2 regions of the Saccharopolyspora sp. NPDC000359 genome follow, and region 2 is predicted to be linked to the other one. Evidence: riboswitches for the same ligand, from Rfam matches in the RefSeq annotation. Region 2 holds a riboswitch; the other holds the start of a gene.
The links. A riboswitch is a leader RNA that binds a small molecule or an ion and turns the genes downstream of it on or off. The one in region 2 is predicted to bind S-adenosylmethionine.
Positions count from the first base shown of each region.

Region 1: another riboswitch for S-adenosylmethionine. It lies ahead of ABT324_RS07605 (aminotransferase class V-fold PLP-dependent enzyme); the one in region 2 lies ahead of ABT324_RS04975 (methionine ABC transporter ATP-binding protein).

Region 1 is NZ_JBEPDU010000007.1:155,242-162,788, reverse strand. Features, by position in the region: gene ABT324_RS07615 (RluA family pseudouridine synthase) at 1-450, opposite strand, end outside; gene lspA (signal peptidase II) at 492-1,154, opposite strand; gene ABT324_RS07605 (aminotransferase class V-fold PLP-dependent enzyme) at 1,336-2,673, opposite strand; SAM riboswitch class IV at 2,712-2,827, opposite strand; gene ileS (isoleucine--tRNA ligase) at 2,955-6,110, opposite strand; gene ABT324_RS07595 (hypothetical protein) at 6,416-6,841, opposite strand; gene wag31 (DivIVA-like cell division protein Wag31) at 6,985-7,547, opposite strand, start outside.
Region 2 is NZ_JBEPDU010000004.1:187,923-195,469, reverse strand. Features, by position in the region: gene ABT324_RS04985 (resuscitation-promoting factor) at 1-242, shown strand, start outside; gene rsmA (16S rRNA (adenine(1518)-N(6)/adenine(1519)-N(6))-dimethyltransferase RsmA) at 420-1,280, shown strand; SAM riboswitch class I at 1,456-1,543, shown strand; gene ABT324_RS04975 (methionine ABC transporter ATP-binding protein) at 1,792-2,811, shown strand; gene ABT324_RS04970 (ABC transporter permease subunit) at 2,808-3,491, shown strand; gene ABT324_RS04965 (MetQ/NlpA family ABC transporter substrate-binding protein) at 3,571-4,380, shown strand; gene ABT324_RS04960 (4-(cytidine 5'-diphospho)-2-C-methyl-D-erythritol kinase) at 4,523-5,479, shown strand; gene ABT324_RS04955 (ABC-F family ATP-binding cassette domain-containing protein) at 5,616-7,394, shown strand; gene ABT324_RS04950 (fatty acyl-AMP ligase) at 7,437-7,547, shown strand, end outside.

The sequences.
Region 1 (7,547 bases), on a different contig from region 2:
CTCCTTGAACGCCCGCTTGAGCACCGAGTAGGCGTGCTCGCTCTTGGCGACCACCATCACCCCGGTGGTGCCCGCGTCGAGCCGGTGCACGACGCCCTGCCGCTCGGCGGCGCCGGTGGTCGCGATGCGCACCCCGGCGGCGGCCAGCCCGCCGACCACCGTCGGGCCCTCCCAACCGGGGCTCGGGTGCACCGCGACGCCGATCGGCTTGTCCACCACCACGATGTCGTCGTCCTGGTGGAGGATCTCCAGCCCCTCCACCGGCACGGCGACGACCTGCAGCGGCTGCTGCGCGGCGGGCAGGGACACCTCCAGCCACGAACCGGCCACCAGCCGGTCGGACTTGCCCGCGGGGTTGCCGTCGAGCAGCACGTCACCGGACTCGGCGAGGGTGGCCACCGCGTTGCGGGACAGCCCCAGCAGCTTCGACAGGCCCGCGTCGACCCGCATGCCGTCCAGCCCCTCGGGCACCGGCAGAGTTCGAAGATCGCTCACGACTCGTTCCCCGCCGCCTTCTTCTTCCGGTGCACGGTGCCGTCGTAGTCACGGCCCATCAACGACAGCAGCACGACCAGCACGCCGCCGACGACGATGCAGCTGTCGGCGATGTTGAACACCGGCCACACCGCGCCACCGGGGGCGAGCAGCGACAGGAAGTCGACCACGTGGCCCTGCAGCGGGCCGGGCGCGCGGAAGATGCGGTCCACCAGGTTGCCGCACGCGCCGCCGAGCACCAGGCCGAGGCCGATCGCCCAGCCCGGCGAGCGCAGCTTCGGGGCCAGCCAGATGATCACGCCGACCACCGCGATGGCCAGCAGCGCCAGCAGCCAGGTCAGGCCGGTGGCCAGGGAGAACGCCGCGCCCGGGTTGCGCAGCACGTCGAGGTAGAGCAGTCCGCCGAGCACCTCCACCGGCGGCTCGCCCTCCAGCTCGGCGACCACGAGGACCTTGGTGAGGATGTCGAGCCCGAGCCCGACCAACGCCACCCCGAACAGCAGCGCCAGCAGCTTGCGCGGTGTGCGCGGTCGCTCACCGGGCGCTCCGCTGGACGTCCCGGCGGTCTCGGCCGGGGTCTCGGGCGCCTGCTCGACGGCTTCCCCGGGGTCGGCCGACTCCGGGGATGACTGCCTGGGTGTGGACTGGTCGCTGCTCACACCCCCATTGTCCCTGAACCGCACCGACCGGGTTCCGGCAGTCCCACTGCCCCGCCCCGCAGTTTCAATTGAAACTGCGGTCCGCCAGGGGCCCGAATCGCAGTTTCAATTGAAACTGCGACTCGACGCCGCACCGGGACCACGCCCACCCAACCCGGGAGGAGCCGCGGGGTGGGAGTGGTCAGGGGAGGAAGTCCGGGAGGGGGCGCAAGTCGTCGACCGGGGTCCAGCGGCCGTCGACCTGTTCGTAGCGCCAGGTCGGGCCGTTGGCGACCAGCTCGCGGAGGGCGCCCACCAGCCGGTCGACGTGCTCGGCCGTGGTGCCCAGGCCGATGCTGACGCGCACCGCGCGGTCCGCGTCCGCCCCAGCGCGGGACAGCAACCGCCGAGTGGCCAGGTGCGCGCAGAACAGCCCGTCGCGGACGCCGATGCCGTACTCGGCGGAGAGCGCGGCGGCGAGCAGTCCGGGGTCCTGGCCGTCGACGGTGAAGCTCACCACGCCGACCCGCTCGTGGTCGGGCCCGAACAGCCGGAGCTCGCGCAACCCCGGCACCTCGCGCAACCCGGCGCGCAACCGGCCCAGCAGCGCCTCCTCGTGCGCCACGACGTCCGACCAGTTCGCCGACAGCTCCGCGCAAGCCTTGGCCAGGGCGTGCACGCCGACCGTGTTCGGCGATCCCGCCTCGTGCCGCTCCGCTCCGCTGGTCCAGCTCACCGCGCGCTCGTGCACCTGCCGGGTCGCACCGCCTCCGGCCAGGTACGGGTCCGCGGCGTTGAGCCAGTCGGCGCGCCCGACCAGCGCGCCCGCACCGAACGGCGCGTAGAGCTTGTGCCCGGAGATGGCGACGTAGTCGATGTCGAGCTCGGCGATCCGCACCGGGCGGTGCGGGGCGAGCTGCGCGGCGTCCAGCACGGTCCGCGCACCGCGGCGGCGGGCGACCCGGGCGAGCTCAGCGACCGGCCACAGCTCGCCGGTGACGTTGGAAGCCCCGGTGATCACCGCCAGCCGCGGCCCCTCCGGGCACTCCGCCAGCGCCGCGTCCAGCGCGGCGACCACCTCGGCCGGGGTTCCCGGGGCCTCGATCCGCCGCACCCGCGGGCCGCCCCAGGGGAGCAGCGCGGCGTGGTGCTCGGTGTCGAAGACGACGACGGAAGTGCTGCGTGGCAGGGCCCTGGCCAGCAGGTTCAGCGCGTCGGTGGTGTTGCGGGTGAAGATCACCGAGTCGGTTCGGCGGGCCCCGACGAACTCGCGCAGGACGTCCCGCGCCCCCTCGTAGACCCGCGTGCACACCTGCGAGGCGAAACCCGCGCCGCGGTGCACGCTCGCGTACCACGGCAGCAGCTGGTCAACAGCCGTCCGGACGCTCTCCAGGCAGGGCGCGCTGGCGCCGTGGTCGAGGTTGGCGTAAGTGGCGCTGCCCCCGGTGACCAGCGGGACCCGCAGCGCGTTCCCGACCACGGCGGGCACGCGGTGGTCAGCAGTGGACTGCGTCGGAATGGTGACGACGGCAGACGTCATGATGCCCCTCCCAGGGCCTCATCGGACCCGTCCTGAGGGGTCCGCGCTTGCCGGGTCGCCCTGCGCGACCGGCCAGGTCCTCACCCGGGGCACCCCACCGCGGTTGGAGGGTTGCCGGCCAGCGAGCCGGGGCTTGGCGCTGGCACTCATGACCTTCGGAACAGGAGATTAGGAAAGGGCCCGCACCGCGAGCAACACCTCTTCCCGAAGCGTGGGAGAGGTCTGCGTCACAGCAACGTGGGCGGGCACCTCACGCGCGAGGTGCCCGCCCACGTCGGGGATCAGACCCGGGCGACCGAAACCTCGACCTCGGTGCCGTCCCCGACCGTGCCGGTGGAACCGCCGACCGCGGAACCGGGTTCGACCGCGTCGGCGAGGGTTTCGGCCGCGATGAACTCGCGGTGCGCAGTCACCGCCGACAGCACCTCCTCGGGCGCCGAGACGGTCACCGTGATCCGGTCGGAGACCTCGAAGCCCGCGTCCTTGCGCGCCTGCTGGACGACGCGGACCACGTCGCGGGCCACGCCCTCGGCGGCCAGCTCCGGGGTCACCTCGGTGTCCAGCACGACCAGCCCCAGGTCGCCGGGCAGCGGCGAAGCCGCACCGGAGTCGGTGGACACCAGCCGCTCGGTGAACTCGCCCTCCTGCAGCTCGATCCCGGCCGCGACGACCGCACCGCCCGGCGTGCGGCTCCACTCGCCCGCCTTGACCGCCTTGATCACCTTCTGCACGTCGCGGCCCAGCCGCGGACCGGCCGCCCGCGCGTTCACCGCGATCTCGAAGTGGCCGTGCGCGGCCACGTCGGTGGTCAGCTCCAGCTCCTTGACGTTGACCTCGTCGCGGATCAGCTCGGCGAAGGGCCGCAGCGCCTCCGCCTCCGCGGTGGCCACCACCAGCTTGGCCAGCGGCAACCGCACCCGCAGGTTGTTGGCCTTGCGCAACTTCGAGGCCGTCGAGCACACCTGGCGGACCTGGTCCATCGCGCTCACCAGCGCCGCGTCCGCGGGCAGCTCGTCGACCAGCGGCCAGTCGGCCAGGTGCACCGAGCGGCCCCCGGTCAGCCCGCGCCACACCGCCTCCGCGGTCAGCGGCAGCATCGGCGCCATCACCCGGCAGGTCACCTCCAGCACGGTGTGCAGGGTGTCGATGGCGTCGCGGTCACCGGCCCAGAAGCGGTCGCGGGAGCGCCGCACGTACCAGTTGGTCAGCACCTCCAGGAAGTCCCGGACGGTGCCGCACGCCCCGGCCAGGTCGAGCGAGTCCAGCGCGGCCTGCACGTCGCCGACCAGCTCGTGGGTCTTGGCCAGCACGTAGCGGTCCAGCACGTGCTGACTGTCCACCCTGGACTCACCGGTGACGCCCTCGGCGTTGGCGTACAGCGCCAGGAAGTACCAGGAGTTCCACAACGGCAGCACCGCCTGGCGCACCGCCTCCCGGATGCCCTGCTCGGTGACCACCAGGTCGCCGCCGCGCAGGATCGGGCTGGCCATCAGGAACCAGCGCATCGCGTCCGAGCCGTCGCGGTCGAAGACCTCGTTGACGTCCGGGTAGTTGCGCTTGGACTTCGACATCTTCAGCCCGTCGTGGCCCAGCACGATGCCGTGCGCCACCACGTTCTTGAACGCGGGCCGGTCGAACAGCGCGGTGGCCAGCACGTGCAGCGTGTAGAACCAGCCGCGGGTCTGGCCGTTGTACTCGACGATGAAGTCACCCGGGTAGTGGTGCTCGAACCACCCGGCGTTGTCGAACGGGTAGTGCACCTGCGCGAACGGCATCGAGCCGGACTCGAACCAGCAGTCCAGCACCTCCGGCACTCGGCGCATGGTGGACCTGCCGGTCGGGTCGTCCGGGTTGGGCCGGGTGAGCTCGTCGATCTCCGGGCGGTGCAGGTCCTTCGGCCGTACCCCGAAGTCGCGCTCCAGCTCGTCCAGCGAGCCGTAGACGTCGGTGCGCGGGTGGTTCGGGTCGTCGGAGACCCACACCGGGATCGGCGAACCCCAGTACCGGTTGCGGGAGATGTTCCAGTCGCGGGCGTTCTCCAGCCACTTGCCGAACTGGCCGTCCCGGATGTGCCCCGGCACCCAGTTGATCTGCTGGTTGAGCTCGACCATCCGGTCCTTGAACTTGCTGACCGCCACGAACCAGGACGACACCGCCCGCTGGATCAGCGCGTTGTCGCAGCGCCAGCAGTGCGGGTACGGGTGGTCGTAGGTCTCGTGCCGCAGCAGCAGGCCCGCGTCCTTGAGGTCGCGGGCGATCTGCTTGTTCGCCTCGAAGACCTGCAGGCCCTCGTACGGCGGCACCTCCGCGGTGAACTTGCCGTGCGCGTCGACCGGCACCACTGGCTCGATGTCGGCGGCGTCGGTGACGAGCTTGTCCTCCTCACCGAAGGCCGGTGCGATGTGCACGATCCCGGTGCCGTCGTCGGTGGTGACGTAGTCGGCGGCGAGCACCTGGTGGGCGTTCTCGCGGCCCACGAAGAAGTCGAACGGCGGTTGGTACCGGCTGCCCAGCAGGTCGGATCCCTTGAATCGCTCGACAACGTGGTCGGCGACGTCCTCGCCGAGCTCCCGCGCGTAGGCGCCCAACCGGGCCTCGGCGAGCACGTAGCGCTCGGTGCTGTTGCCCGGCGCGACGAGCACGTAGTCCACCTCGGGGTGCACCGCTGCGGCGAGGTTGGACGGCAGGGTCCACGGGGTGGTCGTCCAGACCAGGGCCAGCGCGCCGTCGAAGGCCTTGCCCGGGGCGGTGAGCCGCAGCCCGACCGTCACCGCCGGGTCCTGGCGCTGGCGGTACACGTCGTCCATGCGGGTCTCGGTGTTGGACAGCGGCGTCTCGCAGCGCCAGCAGTACCAGAGCACCCGAAAGCCCTCGTAGACCAGGCCCTTGTCCCACAGGGCCTTGAACGCCCACATGACGCTTTCCATGTAGTCCAGGTCGAGCGTCTTGTAGTCGTTGGCGAAGTCCACCCACCGCGCCTGCCGGGTGACGTAGTCCTCCCAGTCCGCGGTGTAGCGCAGCACCGAGGTGCGGCACGCGTCGTTGAACGCGGCCACGCCCATGCCCTCGATCTCGGACTTCGAGGTGATGCCGAGCTGCTTCTCCGCCTCCACCTCGGCGGGCAGGCCGTGGCAGTCCCAGCCGAACCGGCGCTCCACCCGGCGGCCGCGCATCGTCTGGTAGCGCGGCACCACGTCCTTGACGTAGCCGGTCAGCAGGTGCCCGTAGTGCGGCAGGCCGTTGGCGAACGGCGGGCCGTCGTAGAAGACGAACTCGTTGGCGCCGTCGGTCCCGGCCTCGCGGGCCTGCACCGAGGCCCGGAAGGTGTCGTCGCTCGCCCAGAAATCCAGCACCTGGCGCTCGATCTCCGGGAACGCGGGCTGGGCAGCCACGCCGCGCTCACCGGCGTCGCCGAACTGAACCTTGGGATATGACATCGCGGATGCGCTCCTCGCGGTGTGTGTCGTTGCCGCCGCACGGTCACCGAGACCTCGGTGCCCACGCGGGGACGACACCTCGTGCGCGTGCTCCGCACGAGATCCGCGGTACCACCCCGCTTGCCGCCGGCGGACGCCGACGACCCCTCGTTGCCAGCTGTGACGGGCTGGACCCGTCCGGTTCTACTGAGGTGCTGCGGGCACCCGTTCTTCCGGAGGCTCCCCGGTGATGGCCGGATCGTCGCCTGGTCGTTCCAGCGTACCGGGCCACCGCCACCAGTTTTCACCGACTCCGCCCGACCGGCTCAGGACGGCCGGACCTCGGCGGCGATGGTGGCGTTCGGCGCGCACAGGGCGCAGGGCGTGAAGCCCAGCTCCCGCGCCTCCCGCAGGCTCAGCTTGACCGTCTTGCGCGAGCCGATCCACTCGCAGGTGCGGACGTGGTAGCGCGGGCGCTCGTCGATCACCAGCACCTGCGCGTCCGGCCGCGCCGCCTCGGCCGCGTTGCTGCGCTCCTCCGCCGGTTCCTCGCCGATGTCGGCGAACGGCGGCTCGGCCGCGTCGCGCTTAACCGCCTCCCGGCGCCGCCGCACCCGGTCCGCCACCAGCAGGCCGACCGCGACCACGCTGGCCAGCACCGACAGCCACGCCAGCTCGGCGTCGCCGCCCACGACGGCGGCGACCAGCACACCCGCCGCGAGCAGGACCAGCAGCAGCACGACCAACAGCACGTGACCTCACACCCCTCGCGGTACGGGTCCCGACGCGCGCCAGCGGCGACGGGCGCGCCACCCGCCGCCGCTGGCTCACAGCGATTCCTCGATCCCGATCGCCCGCGTCACCGGTTCCACCGAGCGCGAGTCAGCACGGGTGGTCAGCCAGCTTCGGCTGCCCGCGCTCCGAAGCTGTAGCTGGCCTGCTGACCGGACGAGCGGCTGCCACTGCTCTCGGCGGGCGCCGCCGACCCCCGGTCCTGCAGTTCGCGCAGCTGCGACTCCAGGTAGGTCTGCAGTCGAGTGCGGTACTCGCGCTCGAACGTGCGCAGGGTTTCGATCTTCTTCTCGAGGGCGTTCTTCTCCGACGTGATGTTGCCCATCACTTCGGCGTGCTTGCGCTGCGCGTCGCGCTCCAGGTTGGCGGCCTTCTCGCGGGCCTGCCGCTCCAACGTCTCGGCCCGGGTGCGGGCGTCGTTGAGCATCGTCTCGGCCCGGGTCCGGGACTCGTTGACCATGCTGTCGGACTTCGAGCGCGCTTCCGAGAGCAGCTGCTCGGATTTCGTCCGGGCCTCGGCGAGCATGCCGTCGGCCTCGGCCTTGGCCTCACCGGTCAGCCGGTCGGCCATCTCCTGCGCGAGGCCCAGCACCTTGGCGGCCTGCACGTGGTGGTCGCCGCCGGGCGAGGTCTGCTCGGCAGCGGTCGGCGCCGGGACCGGGGTGA
Region 2 (7,547 bases):
GGGACAAGCTGGCGCAGTGCGAAGCTGGCGGCAACTGGGCCATCAACACCGGCAACGGCTACTACGGCGGCCTGCAGTTCAACAAGTCCACCTGGGACGCCTACGGCGGCGACCAGTACGCGCCGTACCCCCACCAGGCCAGCCGCGAGCAGCAGATCGCGGTCGCGGAGAAGGTCCGCGCCGCCCGCGGTGGCGGCTACGGCGCCTGGCCCGGCTGCTCGTCCAAGCTCGGCCTGAGCTGACGGCTCCAGCCCCGTCCCGCGCGGCGGTGCGGGTAGCGGACCCTCAGCGCCCTCGACTGCGGTGAAGGGCACCTCTCGTCGGCCCGATCGGCGGGAGGTGCCCTTCACCAGCTGCTGCCCTCCGACGTCGCCGCACCTGGTCGGGGCTGTTGGGTGGGGTGCGGGTACGTTTTGTCTGTGGACGACCAGCAGGCGGCGCTGCTCGGCCCGGCCGACGTGCGTCGGCTGGCCGAGGAGCTGGACATCCGGCCGACGAAGAAGCTCGGGCAGAACTTCGTGCACGACCCGAACACGGTGCGGCGCATCGTGTCCTCAGCGTCGGTCACCGCCGACGACGTCGTGCTGGAGGTCGGACCCGGCCTCGGCTCGCTGACGCTCGCCCTGCTGCCCGCTGCGGGCGCGGTGACCGCCGTGGAGATCGACCCGGTGCTGGCCGCCAGGTTGCCGCGCACCGCCGCCGAGTTCGCCCCGGCGCTGGCCGACCGGCTCACCGTGCTCGAAGCCGATGCGCTGCGCGTCCGCGCCGCCGACTTCCCCGCGCCGCCCACCGCGCTGGTCGCCAACCTGCCCTACAACGTCGCCGTGCCGGTCGTGCTGCACCTGCTGGCCGAGCTGCCGAGCCTGGAGCACGGGCTGGTCATGGTGCAGGCCGAGGTCGCCGACCGGATGTCCGCCGAGCCCGGCAGCCGGGTCTACGGCGTGCCCAGCGTGAAGGCCGCGTGGTTCGCCGACGTGCGGCGCGCGGGCCCGGTGCCGCGCAAGGTGTTCTGGCCAGTGCCCAATGTGGACTCCGGGCTGGTGTCGTTCCACCGCGTCGACCCGCCGTCGGGCGCCAAGCGCGAGGACGTCTTCCGCGTGGTGGACGCGGCCTTCGCGCAGCGGCGCAAGACGTTGCGCGGCGCGCTGTCCGGCTGGGCCGGGTCCGCCGCCCAGGCGGAGGAGCTGCTGCGGGCCGCGGGCGTCGACCCGACGGCGCGCGGGGAGCAGCTGCGGATCGCCGACTTCGCGCGCATCGCCGAGGTCGCGGGCGACCGCTGAACCACTCGTCCGGGTGCTTGCCAGGCGGGGTCAATCCGCTACTAGGAGTCACTGCTAACGCGTGGTGTGGCGGAGAAATTCCCGCTCGTCCGGGTGTGTGATTTGGCGAACGATTCCGGAAAGTGACGACTATCAACTTGCGCTGGAATCCGCCAGTGGGGTCTACTATCCGGGAAATCCATCCCGAGCGGCCGAGAGACCTGGCTCCCAGACGCCGCAGCAACCACCCGACGGGCAGGTGCTAACGCCAGGACCGATGGAGTAGCTGTGGATTCCAACGCGCTGTTAGCCGGCCCGCCCGCGGAGCACACCCGGTCGCTGTCGGCCCGGTCATCGCAAAGCCACATCCGGAGGCTGCTGACGCAGCGTCGCGTCATCGACCACGGGCGGCGCACCACCACCGCCTGTCGTCGCGAGATGTGACCCAGCTCTTCCCCTCCCTTTCCGAAGTTCCCTGGCCTGCTGCTCCCTGCGCGGAGCGCGGCCGTCGCGAGCTGATGTGGAGCCGATCGTGATCACAGTCGAGAACCTGACCAAGTCCTTCCAGCAGAACAACGGCACCGTGCGCGCCCTCGACGGCGTCACCATGGAAATCCCGGCCGGCGCCGTGTGCGGCGTGGTGGGTCCCAGCGGCGCGGGCAAGTCCACGCTGGCCCGCTGCATCGCCCTGCTGGAGAAGCCGGACGCGGGCGCCATCCGGGTCGACGGCACCGACCTGGTCTCCCTCGACGGCAAGGCGCTGCGCGCCGCGCGCCGACAGATCGGCGTTGTGCCGCAAGGGGATTCGCTGCTGCGGCAGCGCACCGCCGCGGGCAACGTGGCGCTGCCGCTGGAGGCGGCCGGGATGTCCGGCCCGCAGCGGCGCAGCCGCGTCGGCGAGCTGCTGGACCTCGTCGGGCTGACCGACAAGGCCACGGTCTACCCCGACCAGCTCTCCGGTGGGCAGCGGCAGCGGATCGCGGTCGCCCGCGCGCTGGCCGCCAAGCCGTCGGTGCTGCTGGCCGACGAACCGACCTCCGCGCTGGACCCCGGCACCACCGACTCGGTGCTGACCGTGCTGGACCGCGCCCGCGCCGAACTCGGCGTCACCGTCCTGGTGGTGACCCACGACATGGCCGTGGTGCGCAAGATCGCCGACGACGTCGCGGTGCTCGACGGCGGCCGCGTGGTCGAGCACGGCAAGGTGCTCGACCTGGTCGCCGAGCCCGGCAGCCGGGTCAGCTCGACGCTGCTGCCCGCCACCGACCAGGCCGAGCCGCTGCGCCCGACCGACGGCCGCCACGACGTGGTCGCCGAGGTCGTGCTGGTCGGCTTCGCCGCGGTCGGGGCGCTGCTGCCGGAGGCGGCCAGCCGGTTCGGTGTCGAACTGGCGATCCTCGGCGGCGGGCTGACCCGCCTCGGCGACACGCCGGTGGCGAAGTTCAAGGTCGGCCTGAGCGGCGAGCGCGCGGAGGCCGCGCTGAAGTGGATGGTCGAGCGGGACGCGCACGTGCGACGCGCCCCGGTCTGCGTTGACGGAGTTGCTGCGTGACTGATGTGACCCCCTGGTCGGAGGTCTTGGAAATCCTCGGTGAGGCAACGCTCGGCACGCTGTACATGGTGTTGGTGTCCACCCTGCTGGCAGTGCTGGGAGGCCTGCCGCTCGGTGTCCTGCTACACCTGAGCTCGCCGGTGGGGCTGAACCCGAAGCCTGCGCTGTACCGGGTGCTCGGCGTCGTGGTCGACGTCGTGCGCTCGGTGCCGTTCGTGGTGCTGCTGGTGGTGCTGGCCTCGTTCACCCGGCTGCTGATCGGCACGTCGATCGGCAGCACCGCGGTGATCGTGCCACTGACCATCGGCGCGATCCCGTTCTTCGCGCGGTTGACCCAGAACGCGTTGCGCGAGGTCAGCTTCACCGTCGTGGAGGCGGCGATCACCACCGGGTCCAGCAGACTGCGGATCGTGTGGACGGTGCTGCTCGGCGAGGCGCGGGCCGCGCTGGTCGGCGCGGTCGGCGTCACCGCGGTGGCGCTGATCGGCTACGCCGCGATGGCGGGCGCCATCGGCGGCGGTGGCCTGGGCACCACCGCGATCCAGGACGGCTACCAGGGCTACGACGACCGGCTGCTCTACGGCTCGGTGGTGGTCCTGGCGGTGCTGGCGTTCGGGATGCAGCTGATCACCGACCTCACGGCCAAGCTGGTCGACCGCCGCCGCACCGCGGCGGGCTGATCTTCCGGGTCCGGGTGACCCGACCTCCCCTCGTCCGGGAACGCGTTCCCGTTCTGACGTCCAGAAAGGACAACCCCTGATGCGTTTGCGCTTTGCTGCCCTGGTGGCTGCCGCCGGTCTGGCGCTGACCGCGTGCGGTGGCGGCCCGACCGCTGCCGAGGACCCCAACGCGCCGATCCGGGTCGGGGTCAACCCCACCCCGCACGGCGAGATCCTCGAGTACGTCAAGGACAACCTCGCCGAGCAGGCCGGGATCGACATCGAGATCGTCAAGTTCGACGACTACAACCGGCCCAACGAGGCGGTGGCGCACGGCGAGCTGGAGGCCAACTACTTCCAGCACGTCCCGTACCTGGAGGAGTACCGCAAGCAGCGCGGCGGTGACTTCGAGTGGGTCGCGCCGGTGCACCTGGAGCCGCTGGCGGTGTACTCCAAGCAGTTCAAGTCGCTGCAGGAGATCCCAGGTGGCGCGACCGTGACGCTGTCCAACGACCCGGCCAACCAGTTCCGCGGCCTGAAGCTGCTGGAGCAGGGCGGGTTGATCAAGCTCAAGCCGGAGGCCGCGGTCGGCACCCGGCTGGACGCCGCGATCGCGGAGAACCCGAAGAACATCGACTTCAAGGACCTCTCGCCGGACCAGCTGCCGCGCTCGGTGGACGACGCCGCCGCCGCGGTGGTCAACGGCAACTACGCGATCAAGGCCAACCTGCAGGACCCGGTGGTCGTGGAGAGCCCGGAGGGCAACCCGTACGCCAACGGCCTGGTGACCACCCCGGCGCTGGCCAAGGACCCGCGGATCGTGAAGCTGGCCGAACTGCTGCGCTCGCAGCAGGTCAAGGACTTCATCAACCAGGAGTGGGGCGGCGTGGCCGTCATCCCGGCTTCCTGACCGGCAGCAGCGGTGGAGGGCACCCCCGGGCCTCGGGTCCGGGGGTGCCCTCCGCTGCCTCCACCACCCGCGCGGTGGGGGAAGGTGGCCACATAGTCGGCGGTGGGGTTCCTCGGGCACGTACGCTCTAAGTGTGCTCTCCGTGGTTCCTACCCCCATCACCGTTCGCGTACCGGCCAAGGTGAACCTGCACCTCTCGGTCGGGGATGCCAGGCCGGACGGCTACCACGAGCTGGTCACCGTCTTCCAGGCGCTGTCGATGACCGACGAGGTGACCGTGCTGGCCGCCGAGGAACCCGTTGTCGAGGTGCACGGCGAGGGCGCCGAATCGGTGCCCACCGGGGCCAGCAACCTGGCGTGGAAGGCGGTGCAGCTGCTCGCCGAGCACAGCGGTCGGGACCCGGAGGAGCCCGGCGTGCGGTTGTCGATCAACAAGGGCATCCCGGTTGCCGGGGGCATGGCCGGGGGCAGCGCGGACGCGGCCGCCACGCTGCTGGCGCTGAACCAGCTGTGGCGGCTGGAGCTGGGGCGCGACGAGCTCAGCGAGCTCGCCGCGAAGCTGGGCAGCGACGTCCCGTTCTCCTTGCAGGGCGGCACCGCGCTGGGCACCGGACGCGGGGAGCGGTTGGTCCCGGTGCTGGCCCGGCACACCTTCCACTGGGTGATCGCGCTCGACCGGCGTGGCTTGAGCACCCCCGCCGCCTACACCGAGCTGGACCGGCTGCGCGCCGAGTCCCGGCCGAACCGGGTTGGTGAGGTCGAGCCGCTGCTGGAGGCGCTGGCGTCCGGCGATCCCCGCCAGCTCGCGCTGCTGCTGGGCAACGACCTGCAGGCGGCCGCGGTCTCGCTGCGCCCGAACCTGCGCCGCACGCTGCGCGCGGGCGTGCAGGCGGGTGCGCTCGCCGGGATCGTCTCCGGTTCCGGGCCCACCTGTGCCTTCCTGTGCACGGACGCGGATTCGGCGGTGCGCGTGGCGGCGGAGCTCTCCGGTGCGGGCGTGTGCCGGACGGTCCGCGTGGCCCACGGCCCGGTGCCGGGCGCGAAGCTCGTGTCCGAGGAACCGGCCCACCGCCCGACCCCACCCCAGGTCCACGCCTAGGTGACCTCCTGGTGGGTGACAACGATCTGCAGTTTCCATTGAAACTGCGGTCCCCAGCCACGGCGGATCGCAGTTTCAATTGAAACTGCGATCCCCCTGACCACGTAACGCAGTTGATGGAGTAGACGAGCACTCGATGGTGAACCTGGTCAATCTCGAATCGGTCCACAAGAGCTACGGCGTGCGCCCGCTGCTGGACGGGGTGTCCCTGGGCGTGTCGGCGGGCGAGCGGATCGGGGTCGTCGGGCTCAACGGCGGCGGCAAGACGACGCTGCTCGAGGTACTCGCCGGTCTCGCCGAACCGGACGACGGCCGGGTCAGCCAGTCGCGCGACCTGCGGATGGCCGTGGTCACCCAGCGCACCGAGCTCCCCGAGGACGCGACGGTGCGGCACGCGGTGCTCGACCCGCACGGCTTCACCGCCGAGCACGAGTGGGCCGCCGACGCGAAGGTGCGCTCCGTGCTCACCGGCCTCGGCATGACCAAGCTCGGGCTGGACACCCCGGTCAAGGACTTCTCCGGTGGCGAGCGCCGCCGCGTCGCGCTGGCCGCCGCGCTGGTCCGCGACATCGACCTGCTGGTGCTGGACGAGCCGACCAACCACCTCGACGTCGAAGGGGTGCGCTGGCTGGCCGACCACCTGCTGGAGCGCAGGTGCGCGCTGGTGGTCGTCACCCACGACCGCTGGTTCCTGGACACCGTCTGCAACCGGACCTGGGAGGTCGTCGACGGCCGCGTCGAGCAGTACGAGGGCGGCTACGCGGACTGGATCTTCGCCCGCGCCGAGCGCGCCCGCATCGCGCAGGCCGCCGAGGAGAAGCGGCAGAACCTCGCGCGCAAGGAGCTCGCCTGGCTGCAGCGCGGCGCCAAGGCCCGCACCTCCAAGCCGCGCTACCGGGTGGAGGCGGCCGAGGCGCTGATCTCCGACGTGCCGGAACCGCGCGACTCCGCGGAGCTGGTCGCCTTCGCCAAGCGGCGCCTGGGCAAGACCGTGCTGGAGCTGGAGGACGTCGACCTCCGGGTCGCCGACCGGACGCTGCTGGACGGCGTGACCTGGCGCATCGGCCCCGGCGACCGGCTGGGGCTGGTGGGCGTCAACGGCTCCGGGAAGACGACGCTGCTGAAGCTGCTCGCGGGCGAGCGCGAGCCCGACGCGGGCAAGCGCATCGAGGGCAAGACGGTGCGGCTGGCGCACCTGACCCAGGAGCTGCACGACCTGCCCGGCCACTGGCGGGTGCGGGAAGCGATCGAGGACGTCGCCGAGCGCGTCACCCTCGGCAAGTACGAGCTGTCCGCCTCCCAGCTGGGGGAGAAGTTCGGGTTCGGCAAGGGTCGTCAGTGGACGCCCGTCGAGGACCTCTCCGGGGGTGAGCGCCGCCGGCTCCAGCTGGCGCGGCTGCTGATGGCCGAGCCGAACGTGCTGGTCCTCGACGAGCCCACCAACGACCTGGACATCGACACCCTGCAACAGCTGGAGGACCTGCTCGACGGCTGGCCGGGCACCCTGGTGGTCGTCTCGCACGACCGGTACCTGGTGGAGCGGGTGTGCGACAGCGTGCACGCGCTGTTCGGCGACGGTCGGCTGACGCACCTGCCGGGTGGCATCGACGAGTACCTGCAGCGCCGCGAGTCGCTGTTGGCCGCGGAGACCAGCGTCGGCAAGCAGGCGACCGACGCGGCGAAGCCGCGAGGCCTCTCGGGCGCGGAGGAGCACGCGGCGCGCAAGGAGCTCGCGCGCTGCGAGCGGCAGCTCGACAAGCTGGCGGAGCGCGAGCAGAAGCTGCACGAGAAGCTCGCGGAGGCCGCGACGGACCCGGAGCGGCTGGCGGAGCTGAACACCGAACTGCGTGCCCTCCACCAGGAGAAGGACGACGTCGAGACCCGCTGGATGGAACTCGCCGACCAACTGGGCTGAGCTCGCTGCGCGGCGGATCGGGTGGATCGTAAGCTGCGTCACATGAGTCGGTTCTTGGCAGCTCTCGTGGCTTCGGCCCAGCGCAACTCCGGTGACGGCGGGCGGGGGCTCACCACGGGTGAACCCGCGCAGCCGCGGTTGCGAACCTGGGGT